4 regions of the Streptomyces sp. R11 genome follow, and region 4 is predicted to be linked to each of the others. Evidence: riboswitches for the same ligand, from Rfam matches in the RefSeq annotation. Region 4 holds a riboswitch; each other region holds the start of a gene.
What was found. Region 4 has a riboswitch for cobalamin ahead of AB5J55_RS34360 (ABC transporter substrate-binding protein). Riboswitches for the same ligand answer to the same signal wherever they lie in the genome.
Positions count from the first base shown of each region.

Region 1: linked by a shared signal. The riboswitch ahead of AB5J55_RS09345 (cobalamin biosynthesis protein) and the one ahead of AB5J55_RS34360 (ABC transporter substrate-binding protein) in region 4 are both predicted to bind cobalamin.
Region 2: linked by a shared signal. The riboswitch ahead of AB5J55_RS12420 (prenyltransferase/squalene oxidase repeat-containing protein) and the one ahead of AB5J55_RS34360 (ABC transporter substrate-binding protein) in region 4 are both predicted to bind cobalamin.
Region 3: linked by a shared signal. The riboswitch ahead of AB5J55_RS28230 (ribonucleoside-diphosphate reductase subunit alpha) and the one ahead of AB5J55_RS34360 (ABC transporter substrate-binding protein) in region 4 are both predicted to bind cobalamin.

Region 1 covers NZ_CP163432.1:2,047,242-2,049,432, forward strand. Annotated here, with positions in the region: gene AB5J55_RS09335 (anion permease) at 1-177, shown strand, start outside; gene AB5J55_RS09340 (hypothetical protein) at 230-451, shown strand; cobalamin riboswitch at 567-709, shown strand; gene AB5J55_RS09345 (cobalamin biosynthesis protein) at 810-1,751, shown strand; gene AB5J55_RS09350 (cobyric acid synthase) at 1,748-2,191, shown strand, end outside.
Region 2 covers NZ_CP163432.1:2,731,896-2,734,086, reverse strand. Annotated here, with positions in the region: gene AB5J55_RS12420 (prenyltransferase/squalene oxidase repeat-containing protein) at 1-799, opposite strand, end outside; cobalamin riboswitch at 917-1,048, opposite strand; gene AB5J55_RS12415 (alpha/beta fold hydrolase) at 1,599-2,191, shown strand, end outside.
Region 3 covers NZ_CP163432.1:6,082,528-6,084,718, forward strand. Annotated here, with positions in the region: gene AB5J55_RS28230 (ribonucleoside-diphosphate reductase subunit alpha) at 1-934, opposite strand, end outside; cobalamin riboswitch at 1,058-1,232, opposite strand; gene AB5J55_RS28235 (GNAT family N-acetyltransferase) at 1,251-1,757, opposite strand; gene AB5J55_RS28240 (ATP-binding protein) at 1,914-2,191, shown strand, end outside.
Region 4 covers NZ_CP163432.1:7,458,497-7,460,687, reverse strand. Annotated here, with positions in the region: gene AB5J55_RS34365 ((2Fe-2S) ferredoxin domain-containing protein) at 1-358, opposite strand, end outside; partial or broken gene AB5J55_RS34360 (ABC transporter substrate-binding protein) at 486-890, opposite strand; cobalamin riboswitch at 950-1,131, opposite strand; gene AB5J55_RS34355 (methylmalonyl-CoA mutase family protein) at 1,273-2,191, shown strand, end outside.

The DNA of each region.
Region 1 (2,191 bases), 5.4 Mb from region 4:
TCCCGCCGCGAGGTCATCGACCACACCAACGTCAACGAGTCCGACGAGCCGGCCGGCGTGGTGACCACGGCCATGGCCGCCGTGACCCCGCCGCCCGCGGGCACGGCGAGCGAGGACCTCACGGCCACCATCCCGGCCCAGTCCTCGGAGCCGGAGCCTTCGAAGGCCTCCGTCTGACGCACCCGGTCACTCCAGTCACTCCCCCGCACTCACTCAAGAAAGCAGAAGCATGAAGATCGACTGGGCGGCACTCGGCTCCGTCTTCGGCGTCAGCCTCGTGGTCACCGTGGCCCTGGTGGGCCTGTTCACCCTCGGCATCGCGGGCCTGTCCCGGCGCGAACGAGCCGTGGCGCAGGGCGACTCGGCCTCTCTCGCGGTCACGGGAGCGTACGCGTGCTTCGCGGCATGCGCGGCGGCAGTGGCGTACGGCATCTATCTGATCGTCGCCTGACGCACGACGCGCATCACCTGAAACACCCGAGGTGCGGGACGGATCACCGTCCCGCACCTCACTGCTGTGTGGGCCTTCGCACACTCTCCCTTCGCAGGTCAACGGCAAGTTGACGGCCGTTCCAACCCCGTGGTGGACTGCCGGAGCCATGTGCGGCGGTAGGAGAGGAAGCCGGTGTGAATCCGGCGCGGTCCCGCCACTGTCACCGGGGTAGACACCCCCGGGAGCCAGGAACTCTCACCGCCGGTCTCGTCGAACCAGGGCGCGGACACCCTGAGTGAGGACATAACGCGATGCTCGCTTGCCGATCGACATGCAGAACCGGACCCTCGTCTGACTCGACGATCGGCTGACCCCGATGCGTGCCGATCGCGTCTTCGCGTACGGCGCCGCCGCCGGACTTCTCGGTGATCTGCTGCTCGGCGATCCTCGCCGGGGGCATCCGGTCGCCGTGTTCGGGCGGACCGCCGCCGCCGTGGAACGGGTGTTGTGGCGCGACCACCGCGCGTGGGGTGCGGTGCACACCGCCGTGTGCGCCGGTGGCGCCGTGGCGCTCGGTGCCGCGGCAGCTCGTCTCGTACGCACGTCCCCCGCCACCTCCGTCGCGCTGACCGGTGCCGCCACCTGGGCGGTCGTCGGGGGGACTTCGCTCGCCCGGGAGGCCCGGGTCATCGGGCAGGCGCTGGAAGCGGGGGACGTCGAGGCGGCTCGTGCCCGGCTGCCGCATCTGTGCGGGCGGGATCCGCAGGCGCTGGACGCGGACGGGATCGCGCGGGCGGTCGTGGAGTCCGTTGCCGAGAACACCTCCGACGCGGTCGTGGGGGCGCTGGTGTGGGGCGCCGCGGCAGGCGTTCCCGGGCTGGTCGGGTTCCGGGCCGTGAACACGCTCGACGCCATGGTGGGGCACAAGTCGCCCAAGTACCGGCGATACGGCTGGGCTTCGGCGAGGCTCGACGACGTGGCGGGGTGGCCGGGGTCGCGGCTGACCGCCGTGCTCGCAGCCGTCGCCGGAGGTGACCCCCGTGGGGCGGTACGAGCCTGGCGCGCCGACGCGGGCAAGCACCCGAGCCCCAACGCCGGGCCCGTGGAGGCCTCGTTCGCGGGGGCGCTCGGGGTGCGGCTGGGCGGGACGCTGTCGTACGGCGGACGGGTCGAGCACCGGCCCGTGCTGAACGGGGACGGGCGGGCCGTCGGCACGCAGGACATCGAACGGGCCGTACGGCTGTCGAAGCGCGTCGGTTGGCTGGCGCTCGGCGTCTGTGTCGCCGCGCGCCGCATCGTGAAGGGGCGTACCTCATGACGGGCGGTGGTCTCCTCGTCGCCGGCACCACATCCGACGCCGGCAAGAGCGTCGTCACCGCCGGGATCTGCCGGTGGCTGGTACGGCAAGGAGTGAAGGTCGCGCCGTTCAAGGCGCAGAACATGTCCCTCAACTCGTTCGTCACGCGTGAGGGTGCCGAGATCGGGCGGGCGCAGGCGATGCAGGCACAGGCGTGCCGGGTCGAGCCGACCGCGCTGATGAATCCCGTGCTGCTCAAGCCCGGTGGGGAACAGAGCAGTCAGGTCGTGCTGCTGGGCAAGCCGGTGGGTGAGCTGAGCGCACGCGGCTATCACGGCGGGCGGCAGCAGCAGTTGCTCGGGACCGTGCTCGACTGTCTCGCCGAGTTGCGGGGCACGTATGACGCGGTGATCTGTGAGGGAGCCGGCTCTCCGGCCGAGATCAATCTGCGGCGGACCGAC
Region 2 (2,191 bases), 4.7 Mb from region 4:
CGTCCTTGGCGAGGGCCTTCGTCAGGTACACGGCGCCGTTGGCCGCGGCCCGCTCCGGGGTTGCGGAGCCGGCGTCGCTGCAGGACGCGTCCGACTGCTTGCCCGGGCTGACCACGAGGCCCTTGCCGAGCGAGCCGACGACGCCCGCCGCGGTCGCGTCCGCGTTGGCGGCCAGGCCGCCCTTCTTGTCCGGCTGGAACGCGAAGGCGCCCGCGTCGGCGCCCTTGCAGGGCAGGGCGAGCTCGATCAGGGCGTCGTACGGGGACTTCCCGCCCTTCACGACCTCCGCCGGCTTCTCGCCCGCGGCGGCCAGCGCGCCGACCACGACCGACGTCGAGTTCGCGTCGGTGGCCCCGCCCGGGGTGTAGCCCCAGCCGCCGTCCTTGTTCTGGACCGACTTCAGCCAGGACACCGCCTTGTCGGCCGCGGCGTCGTGCCCGCCGAGCGCGGCCAGTGCCTGCACGGCGGCGGCCGTGTTGTTGGTGTCGATCAGGGTCTTGGCGCCGCAGTCAGTGCTCGTGTCGGCGCGGTAGGGCGCGAAAGCCCCGTTCGCGCACTGCTGCCCGAGCAGCCAGTCCACGGCACCCTTCGCCGGCTTCACCTCGACGGTGTCCTGCGCGAGCAGCGCGAGGGACTGGCGCCAGACGCCGTCGTACGTGGGGTCGGAGTCGCCGTACAGCTCGGCGGGGTACGCCTGCGACGGCGACGTGGAGGGGGTCGGGTCGGCGGCTACGGCGGGCGCGGCCGCGCCGATCACGACGGTGGCGGCCAGGGCCGCTGCGCTGCGGCGGACGTACATGATCGGCGGGTGCCCTTCCCTAAGGGGAACCGGGCAGCACAGGGAAAACCCCCGGCGGCTCGGCTCCGTATACCTCGACGGTGCCGCGCTCCGGCAGGCTGCCGGTGCACGTGAGCCGGTCACTGTCCCGTACGCGGCGATCCGGCTCACCGGCCTTCGACGACCGGTTCACGGTTGCGGGTCAGCGCCGGATTTGCACCGGCTTTCCCCCGTACGGGTGTGATGACGACGGCGACACTCTACCCGGGGGTAGGCGGGGGCTGAGAGGGGGCTGTGGGCGGCGGCGGTGGTTCGGTGTCGAGCGAGGTTGAGGGCGGCCGGTTCGGCTGGATTTCGCCCATGGACGTCGACCGGTTTGCCGGGCTTCGCCGTGGGCGTGTGCATGATCCCGGCCATGGCGTCGGTCCTTCCTCGCGGACGGACCGGTATCACCCGACGTCAGGATGCGCGGCGGGTCGGGTGGCCCCATCATGTGGGTACTGCCCTCGGTCTGCGTGATCGCCGCCCTGGGGCGTTGTGATCACTGAAGTGTCAAACCAAACATGCATTTTGCGCCGAATGGCTATCGGTGTGGCTGGAATGACCTGCCGGAGGGTGCGAATCCTCTACCGTTTGGTCGGTGCGAGCGGCCCTACGGGACGCGCAACCGTCACCCCGTGGCATTGCGTCTTACGGAAAACCCTTGGTCCGTCGCTATGACGGCTGGTTTGTGTGTCGACTGGCGCCCTGACGGGCGGGATGCTGGTTCTCTGGGTCCTGCTCCGGGCGGCCGCGGCGCTGGCGACGGGAGGCACACCTGGTGTTGGGAAGTGTCAAGAGCGGCGACGGCAAGAGGCTGCTCTTCTTCGAGACGTCGGGGGACCCGAAGGGGCACCCGGTGTTCTTGCTGCATGGCACTCCGGGCAGCAGGGTCGGGCCGCGTCCACGTACCAGCGTTCTCTACAAACTGGGTATTCGGCTCATCTCCTATGACCGGCCAGGGTACGGGGAGTCGCATCGGTTAAAAGGCCGCACTGTGCGTCATTCTGCGGCGGATGTGCAGGCCATCGCCGACCACCTGAATCTCGGACCGTTCTCCGTGCTCGGCCGTTCTGGTGGCGGGCCGCATGCATTGGCCTGCGCGGCGCTGCTCCAGGACCGGGTGGCCAGTGCTGCCGCGCTGGTCAGCATCGCGCCGCCAGATGCCGACGGGCTCGACTGGTATGACGGGATGGCCCAATCCAACATCGACGCCTACAAGACCGCCTCCGAGGCACTCAGCGACGGCTCCGCGGCATGTCTGGATCGCCTCAGGGCGAACCTGGCCAGCAACGCGGATGCCATCAGGGACAACCCTGAATCACTGCTGACCTGGCTAACCCCGGAGATGCCGGCGGCCGACAGGCTAGTGGT
Region 3 (2,191 bases), 1.4 Mb from region 4:
AGTGCCAGGTCTCCAGGTACACCGCGGCGGCACCCTTGCGCCGGCCGCCCTGGTTCACCGCGGCGACCGAGGCGTCGAGGGTCTTCAGGAACGGGACGATGCCGTTGGAGTGGCCGTTGGTGCCGCGGATCAGCGAACCCCGGGAGCGGATACGGGAGTACGAAAGCCCGATGCCGCCGGCGTGCTTGGAGAGGCGGGCGACCTGGTGGTAGCGGTCGTAGATGGAGTCCAGCTCGTCCTTGGGGGAGTCGAGGAGGTAGCAGGACGACATCTGGGGGTGCCGGGTACCGGAGTTGAAGAGGGTGGGGGAGGAGGGGAGGTAGTCGAGGCGGCTCATGAGCCCGTAGAGCGCGGCGACTTCGTCCACCGACCGGGCGGTGTCGTCCTCGGCGAGACCCGCGGCGACGCGCAGCATGAAGTGCTGGGGCGTCTCGACGACCTTGCGGGTGATGGGGTGACGCAGGAGGTACCGGCTGTGCAGGGTGCGCAGGCCGAAGTAGCCGAAGCGGTCGTCGCCGTCCGTGTCGACCAGGGCGTCGAGGCGGGCCGCGTGCAGGCGCACGAACTCGGCGGTCCGGTCGGCGATGAGGCCCTCACGGTGCCCGGTCGCGACCGACCCGGTGAAGGACGTGACGCCCTGCGAGGCGGCCTCGGCGGCGATGGAGAGGGTCAGCAGCCGGGCGGCGAGCCTGCTGTAGGCGGGGTCCTCGGAGATCAGGCCGGCCGCCGCCTCGGTGGCCAGCTCGCGCAGCTCCGCCTCGTCCGCGAACGCGGACCGGCCGCGCAGCGCGGCGGCGGCGACCCGGCCGGGGTCGGCATCGGGGAGGTCGGCGGTCAGCTCGGTCAGGGTCCGCAGCAAGGCGGTTCCCGGAGCGTCCTCGTCCGTCGGGACGGTCGGAACGGCTGAGGCCGGGTCTGCTGGCGCGATGGTCACGTGGGGGCTCTCCCTCGCTCGGCACGGGGGCCTCGGCGAGGGCAGGGGGCAGCACACGAGCGCACACGGCGTCGCGTCCACCGGCCCATTCCACGAGGCCCGGACGTCGGGCGCACCGGCCGGGTGGCCGGGCGCGCTGTCGGCAGGTCCTCGGACTGACTCCTGCGCACGCCGATCCTGGGAACAGACATGCACAAGTACACCGTTGCGGGACAGTTCCGGATTCGCACCGGATTCCCCTGCGGCGACAGCGAGCATGAGCATACATCTTGTGCTCACCCGCCACGCCACCCCCAGATGTTGTGTCGTGCTGGTTTCAGAGCGTCAACTTGTAGGTGAGGAGAGTGATGTCGGCAAGGTGCTGGATCGGGCTCCAGTCCCGCTCGGGCATGCGGACGAAGCCCAGTCGTTCGTAGATCCGGTGGGCGCCGTGCATGGTGCGCTGGGTCGACAGGACGATGCGTACGCAGCCCTCCGTGGCGCGGGCGAGGTCGCCACAGGCGCGCACGAGCGCCTCGCCGACGCCGCTCCCGCGGGCCGTGTGGTCAACGGCGAGCATCCGGATCTCGGCCTCTCCCGGGCGGGCTATGTCGGCCATGGGGCCACCGGCCGGGACGAAGGTCACCCCGCCCAGCAGCAAGCCGTTCTCGACAGCCACCAGTACCTCGGCGGCGGCCGCGCGCTTGGCCACGTCCTTGAGTTCACCGAGGTATTCGTCACTCTCCCCGAAGTCGAGGAGGCCGTCCTGGAGGTAGGCCTGGGCGGTGATCTCGCCGAGGGCCGCGTACTCGTGGGGTTTCGCTTGCCGGATCAGGATGTCCATGCGGCCGAGTCTGCCGGGCCGACCCCTGGGGGCGGCTGGGGATTTTCGCCGAGGGCCGCCGGGTTGCGGGGAGTTCCGGGAGTGCTTCCATGGAGATAGGTGTCGGCGCCCCGCGGTCGCTCCGTTTCGAGAGTCCTTCTCGGAAGGAGACGAACGATGACGAGGGTCGTCCGTCGCCCGCCCGGCAAGAAGCGACCGCGCAACGCGCCGATGGCGACGCTGGCTCCGAGACGGGCGGGCACCTGGGTCTGGCAGGGGTTCGTGGCCCATTGGCACCGGCTGACGATCCGCCTTGAGGCTCGCGGCGGCACCACCCGCCCCAGGAAGTGGCGCCGGTGGTTCACCTACACCAACGTCACCCGGGCCATCTGGACGGTGGCCGCTCTCGCCTTGCTCGCGTGGGTGGTGGAGGGCCTGTACATCCTGATCTCGAG
Region 4 (2,191 bases):
ATCGTGCGCGCCTGGGCGGAGTGAAGGTGTAGAGGTCGAGCACGTCGGGACAGGGAGCGACGCCGGGGCCGCCGGCCCTGACCCAGGTGATGATGTCCTCGGTGGCTTCGGGGTCGTTGACGAGGCCGAGCCAGACGGGACGGCCGCCCGCGGCGCGGCCTGCGGCGGAGGGCTGGACGACGATCACATTGGCGTGTTCGCACACGCCGAGGCAGTCGGAGATGCGCACGGGCGCGTTCTCGGCGAGTCGCGCGCTCTGCTGGGCGTGATCGACTCCGGGCACCTTCGGGGTCCCGCAGCAGCAGTCCCTGCACACCACGATCCGGCTGGGTATCGGTTGTTCCGGGGGTGTGCGCACGTCAGCACCGCCCCACGGGGCCGGCCGGCCGCAGGAAGCGGATCACCGGGTGGCCGGGGTCGTCGGTGACCTCGGTGCGGACGCCGTAGACCTGCTCGATGAGCGCCGGTGTGAGGACCTCGGACGGGCCGCCCTCGCCGAGGGTGGAGACGAAGGAGGCGGTGACGAAGTCGGGTTCGGCGTCCAGGACCTTCTCGAAGGAGGGCGCGTTGTCCGCGAGCCGCGGCACGGAGGCGTTCGCCTTCTCCAGGCCCTTCATCACCGGGTCGGTCAAGGTCGCCGTGCCGGCCACCCGGTCGGCGAGGCCGAGGGAGAGCAGGATCTCCGTGGTGCCCTGGTTGAGGGACACGGCCCGCTTCGGGGGCGACTTCAGGGTGACCTTGTGGCCGCAGTTGTCGAGGGTGAGGGGGTAGCCCGCGGCGGCGGACTTCCCGGTGTCCTCGGCGCTGCCGCTTCCCGAGCCGCCGCACGCGGTGAGCAGGAGGGCGGGCGCGAGCAGCAGGGCAGCGGGACGGAGGGCAAGACGGTACACAGGCGTGCCTCGGTTGTCGGGGCTCGTACGCGGAGCCCGGCCTACGGACGTCCTCCGCGCGCGGGCGTGGAGGTGCCAGCAGGTCTTCGGACTCGGGTTCGTCCCGACGGGGCGCCTTCCCGGTCTCCCAGTGGCGTGCGTCTGTGCCCCGCCGGTCCCCCTCACCGCTGCGCGTCAGTTCCGGATTCGCACCGGATTCCCTGGCCTCGGGTGTGGCTCGACTGGCCCTCAGAGGCTATCAAGCCCCGCTTGCGGCCGGGTCGTTCGAGCGGTCGCCCCTAGGCCCAACGGGACGCGGAGACCCAGGTCACAATCTGGAAGAGGGCAAGGTCACAGCCGTGCCCCCTGCTGCTCCTTTGATGATCTGACCTAGCATCCGAGCATGACGGTCCTGCCTGACGACGGGCTCTCGCTGGCCGCCGAGTTCCCTGACGCAACCCATGAGCAATGGCAACGCCTGGTGGAAGGCGTGCTGCGCAAGTCGGGCAAGGACGTCTCGGGCCCGGCTGCGGAAGACGCCCTGTCCACTGCGTTGGAGGACGGGCTGCGCACCCGCCCCCTGTACACCTCGCACGATGCCGCGCCCGATTCCGGTCTGCCCGGATTCGCCCCGTTCATCCGCGGCGGTCGCGCCGAGGGCAACACGGCGGGCGGCTGGGATCTGCGGCAGCGGCACACGGCGCTCACGGACGGCCTGGTGCTCGCGGACCTGGAGAACGGCGTCACCTCGCTCTGGCTGGTCCTCGGCGAGGGCGGCATCCCGGTGTCGTCGCTCGGCCGCGCCCTGGAGGGCGTCTACCTCGACCTGGCCCCTGTCGTCCTCGACGCCGGCGCCGACGTGGAGCCCGCCGCGCGGGAGCTGCTGCGGCAGTACGAGGAGCGGGGCGTCGCCAAGGAGGCGGCGCGCGGCAACCTCGGCGCCGACCCGCTCGGCCACGAGGCCCGTACGGGCACGAACTCGGAGTTCGCGCCGGTCGCCTCGCTGGCGCGGCTGTGCGCCGAGGAGTACCCGGGGCTGCGGGCGCTGACCGTGGACGCGCTGCCGTACCACGAGGCAGGCGGCTCGGCCGCCCAGGAGCTGGGCTCCTCGCTGGCGACCGGTGTCGCGTACCTGCGCGACCTCACCGAGGCGGGGCTGACCGCCGAACAGGCGTGTGCGCAGCTGGAGTTCCGCTACGCGGCCACCGCCGACCAGTTCCTGACGATCGCCAAGCTGCGCGCCGCGCGCCGGCTGTGGGCGCGAGTGACCGAGGTCTGCGGGGCGCCCAGCGCTCAGGTGCAGCATGCCGTCACCTCGCCGG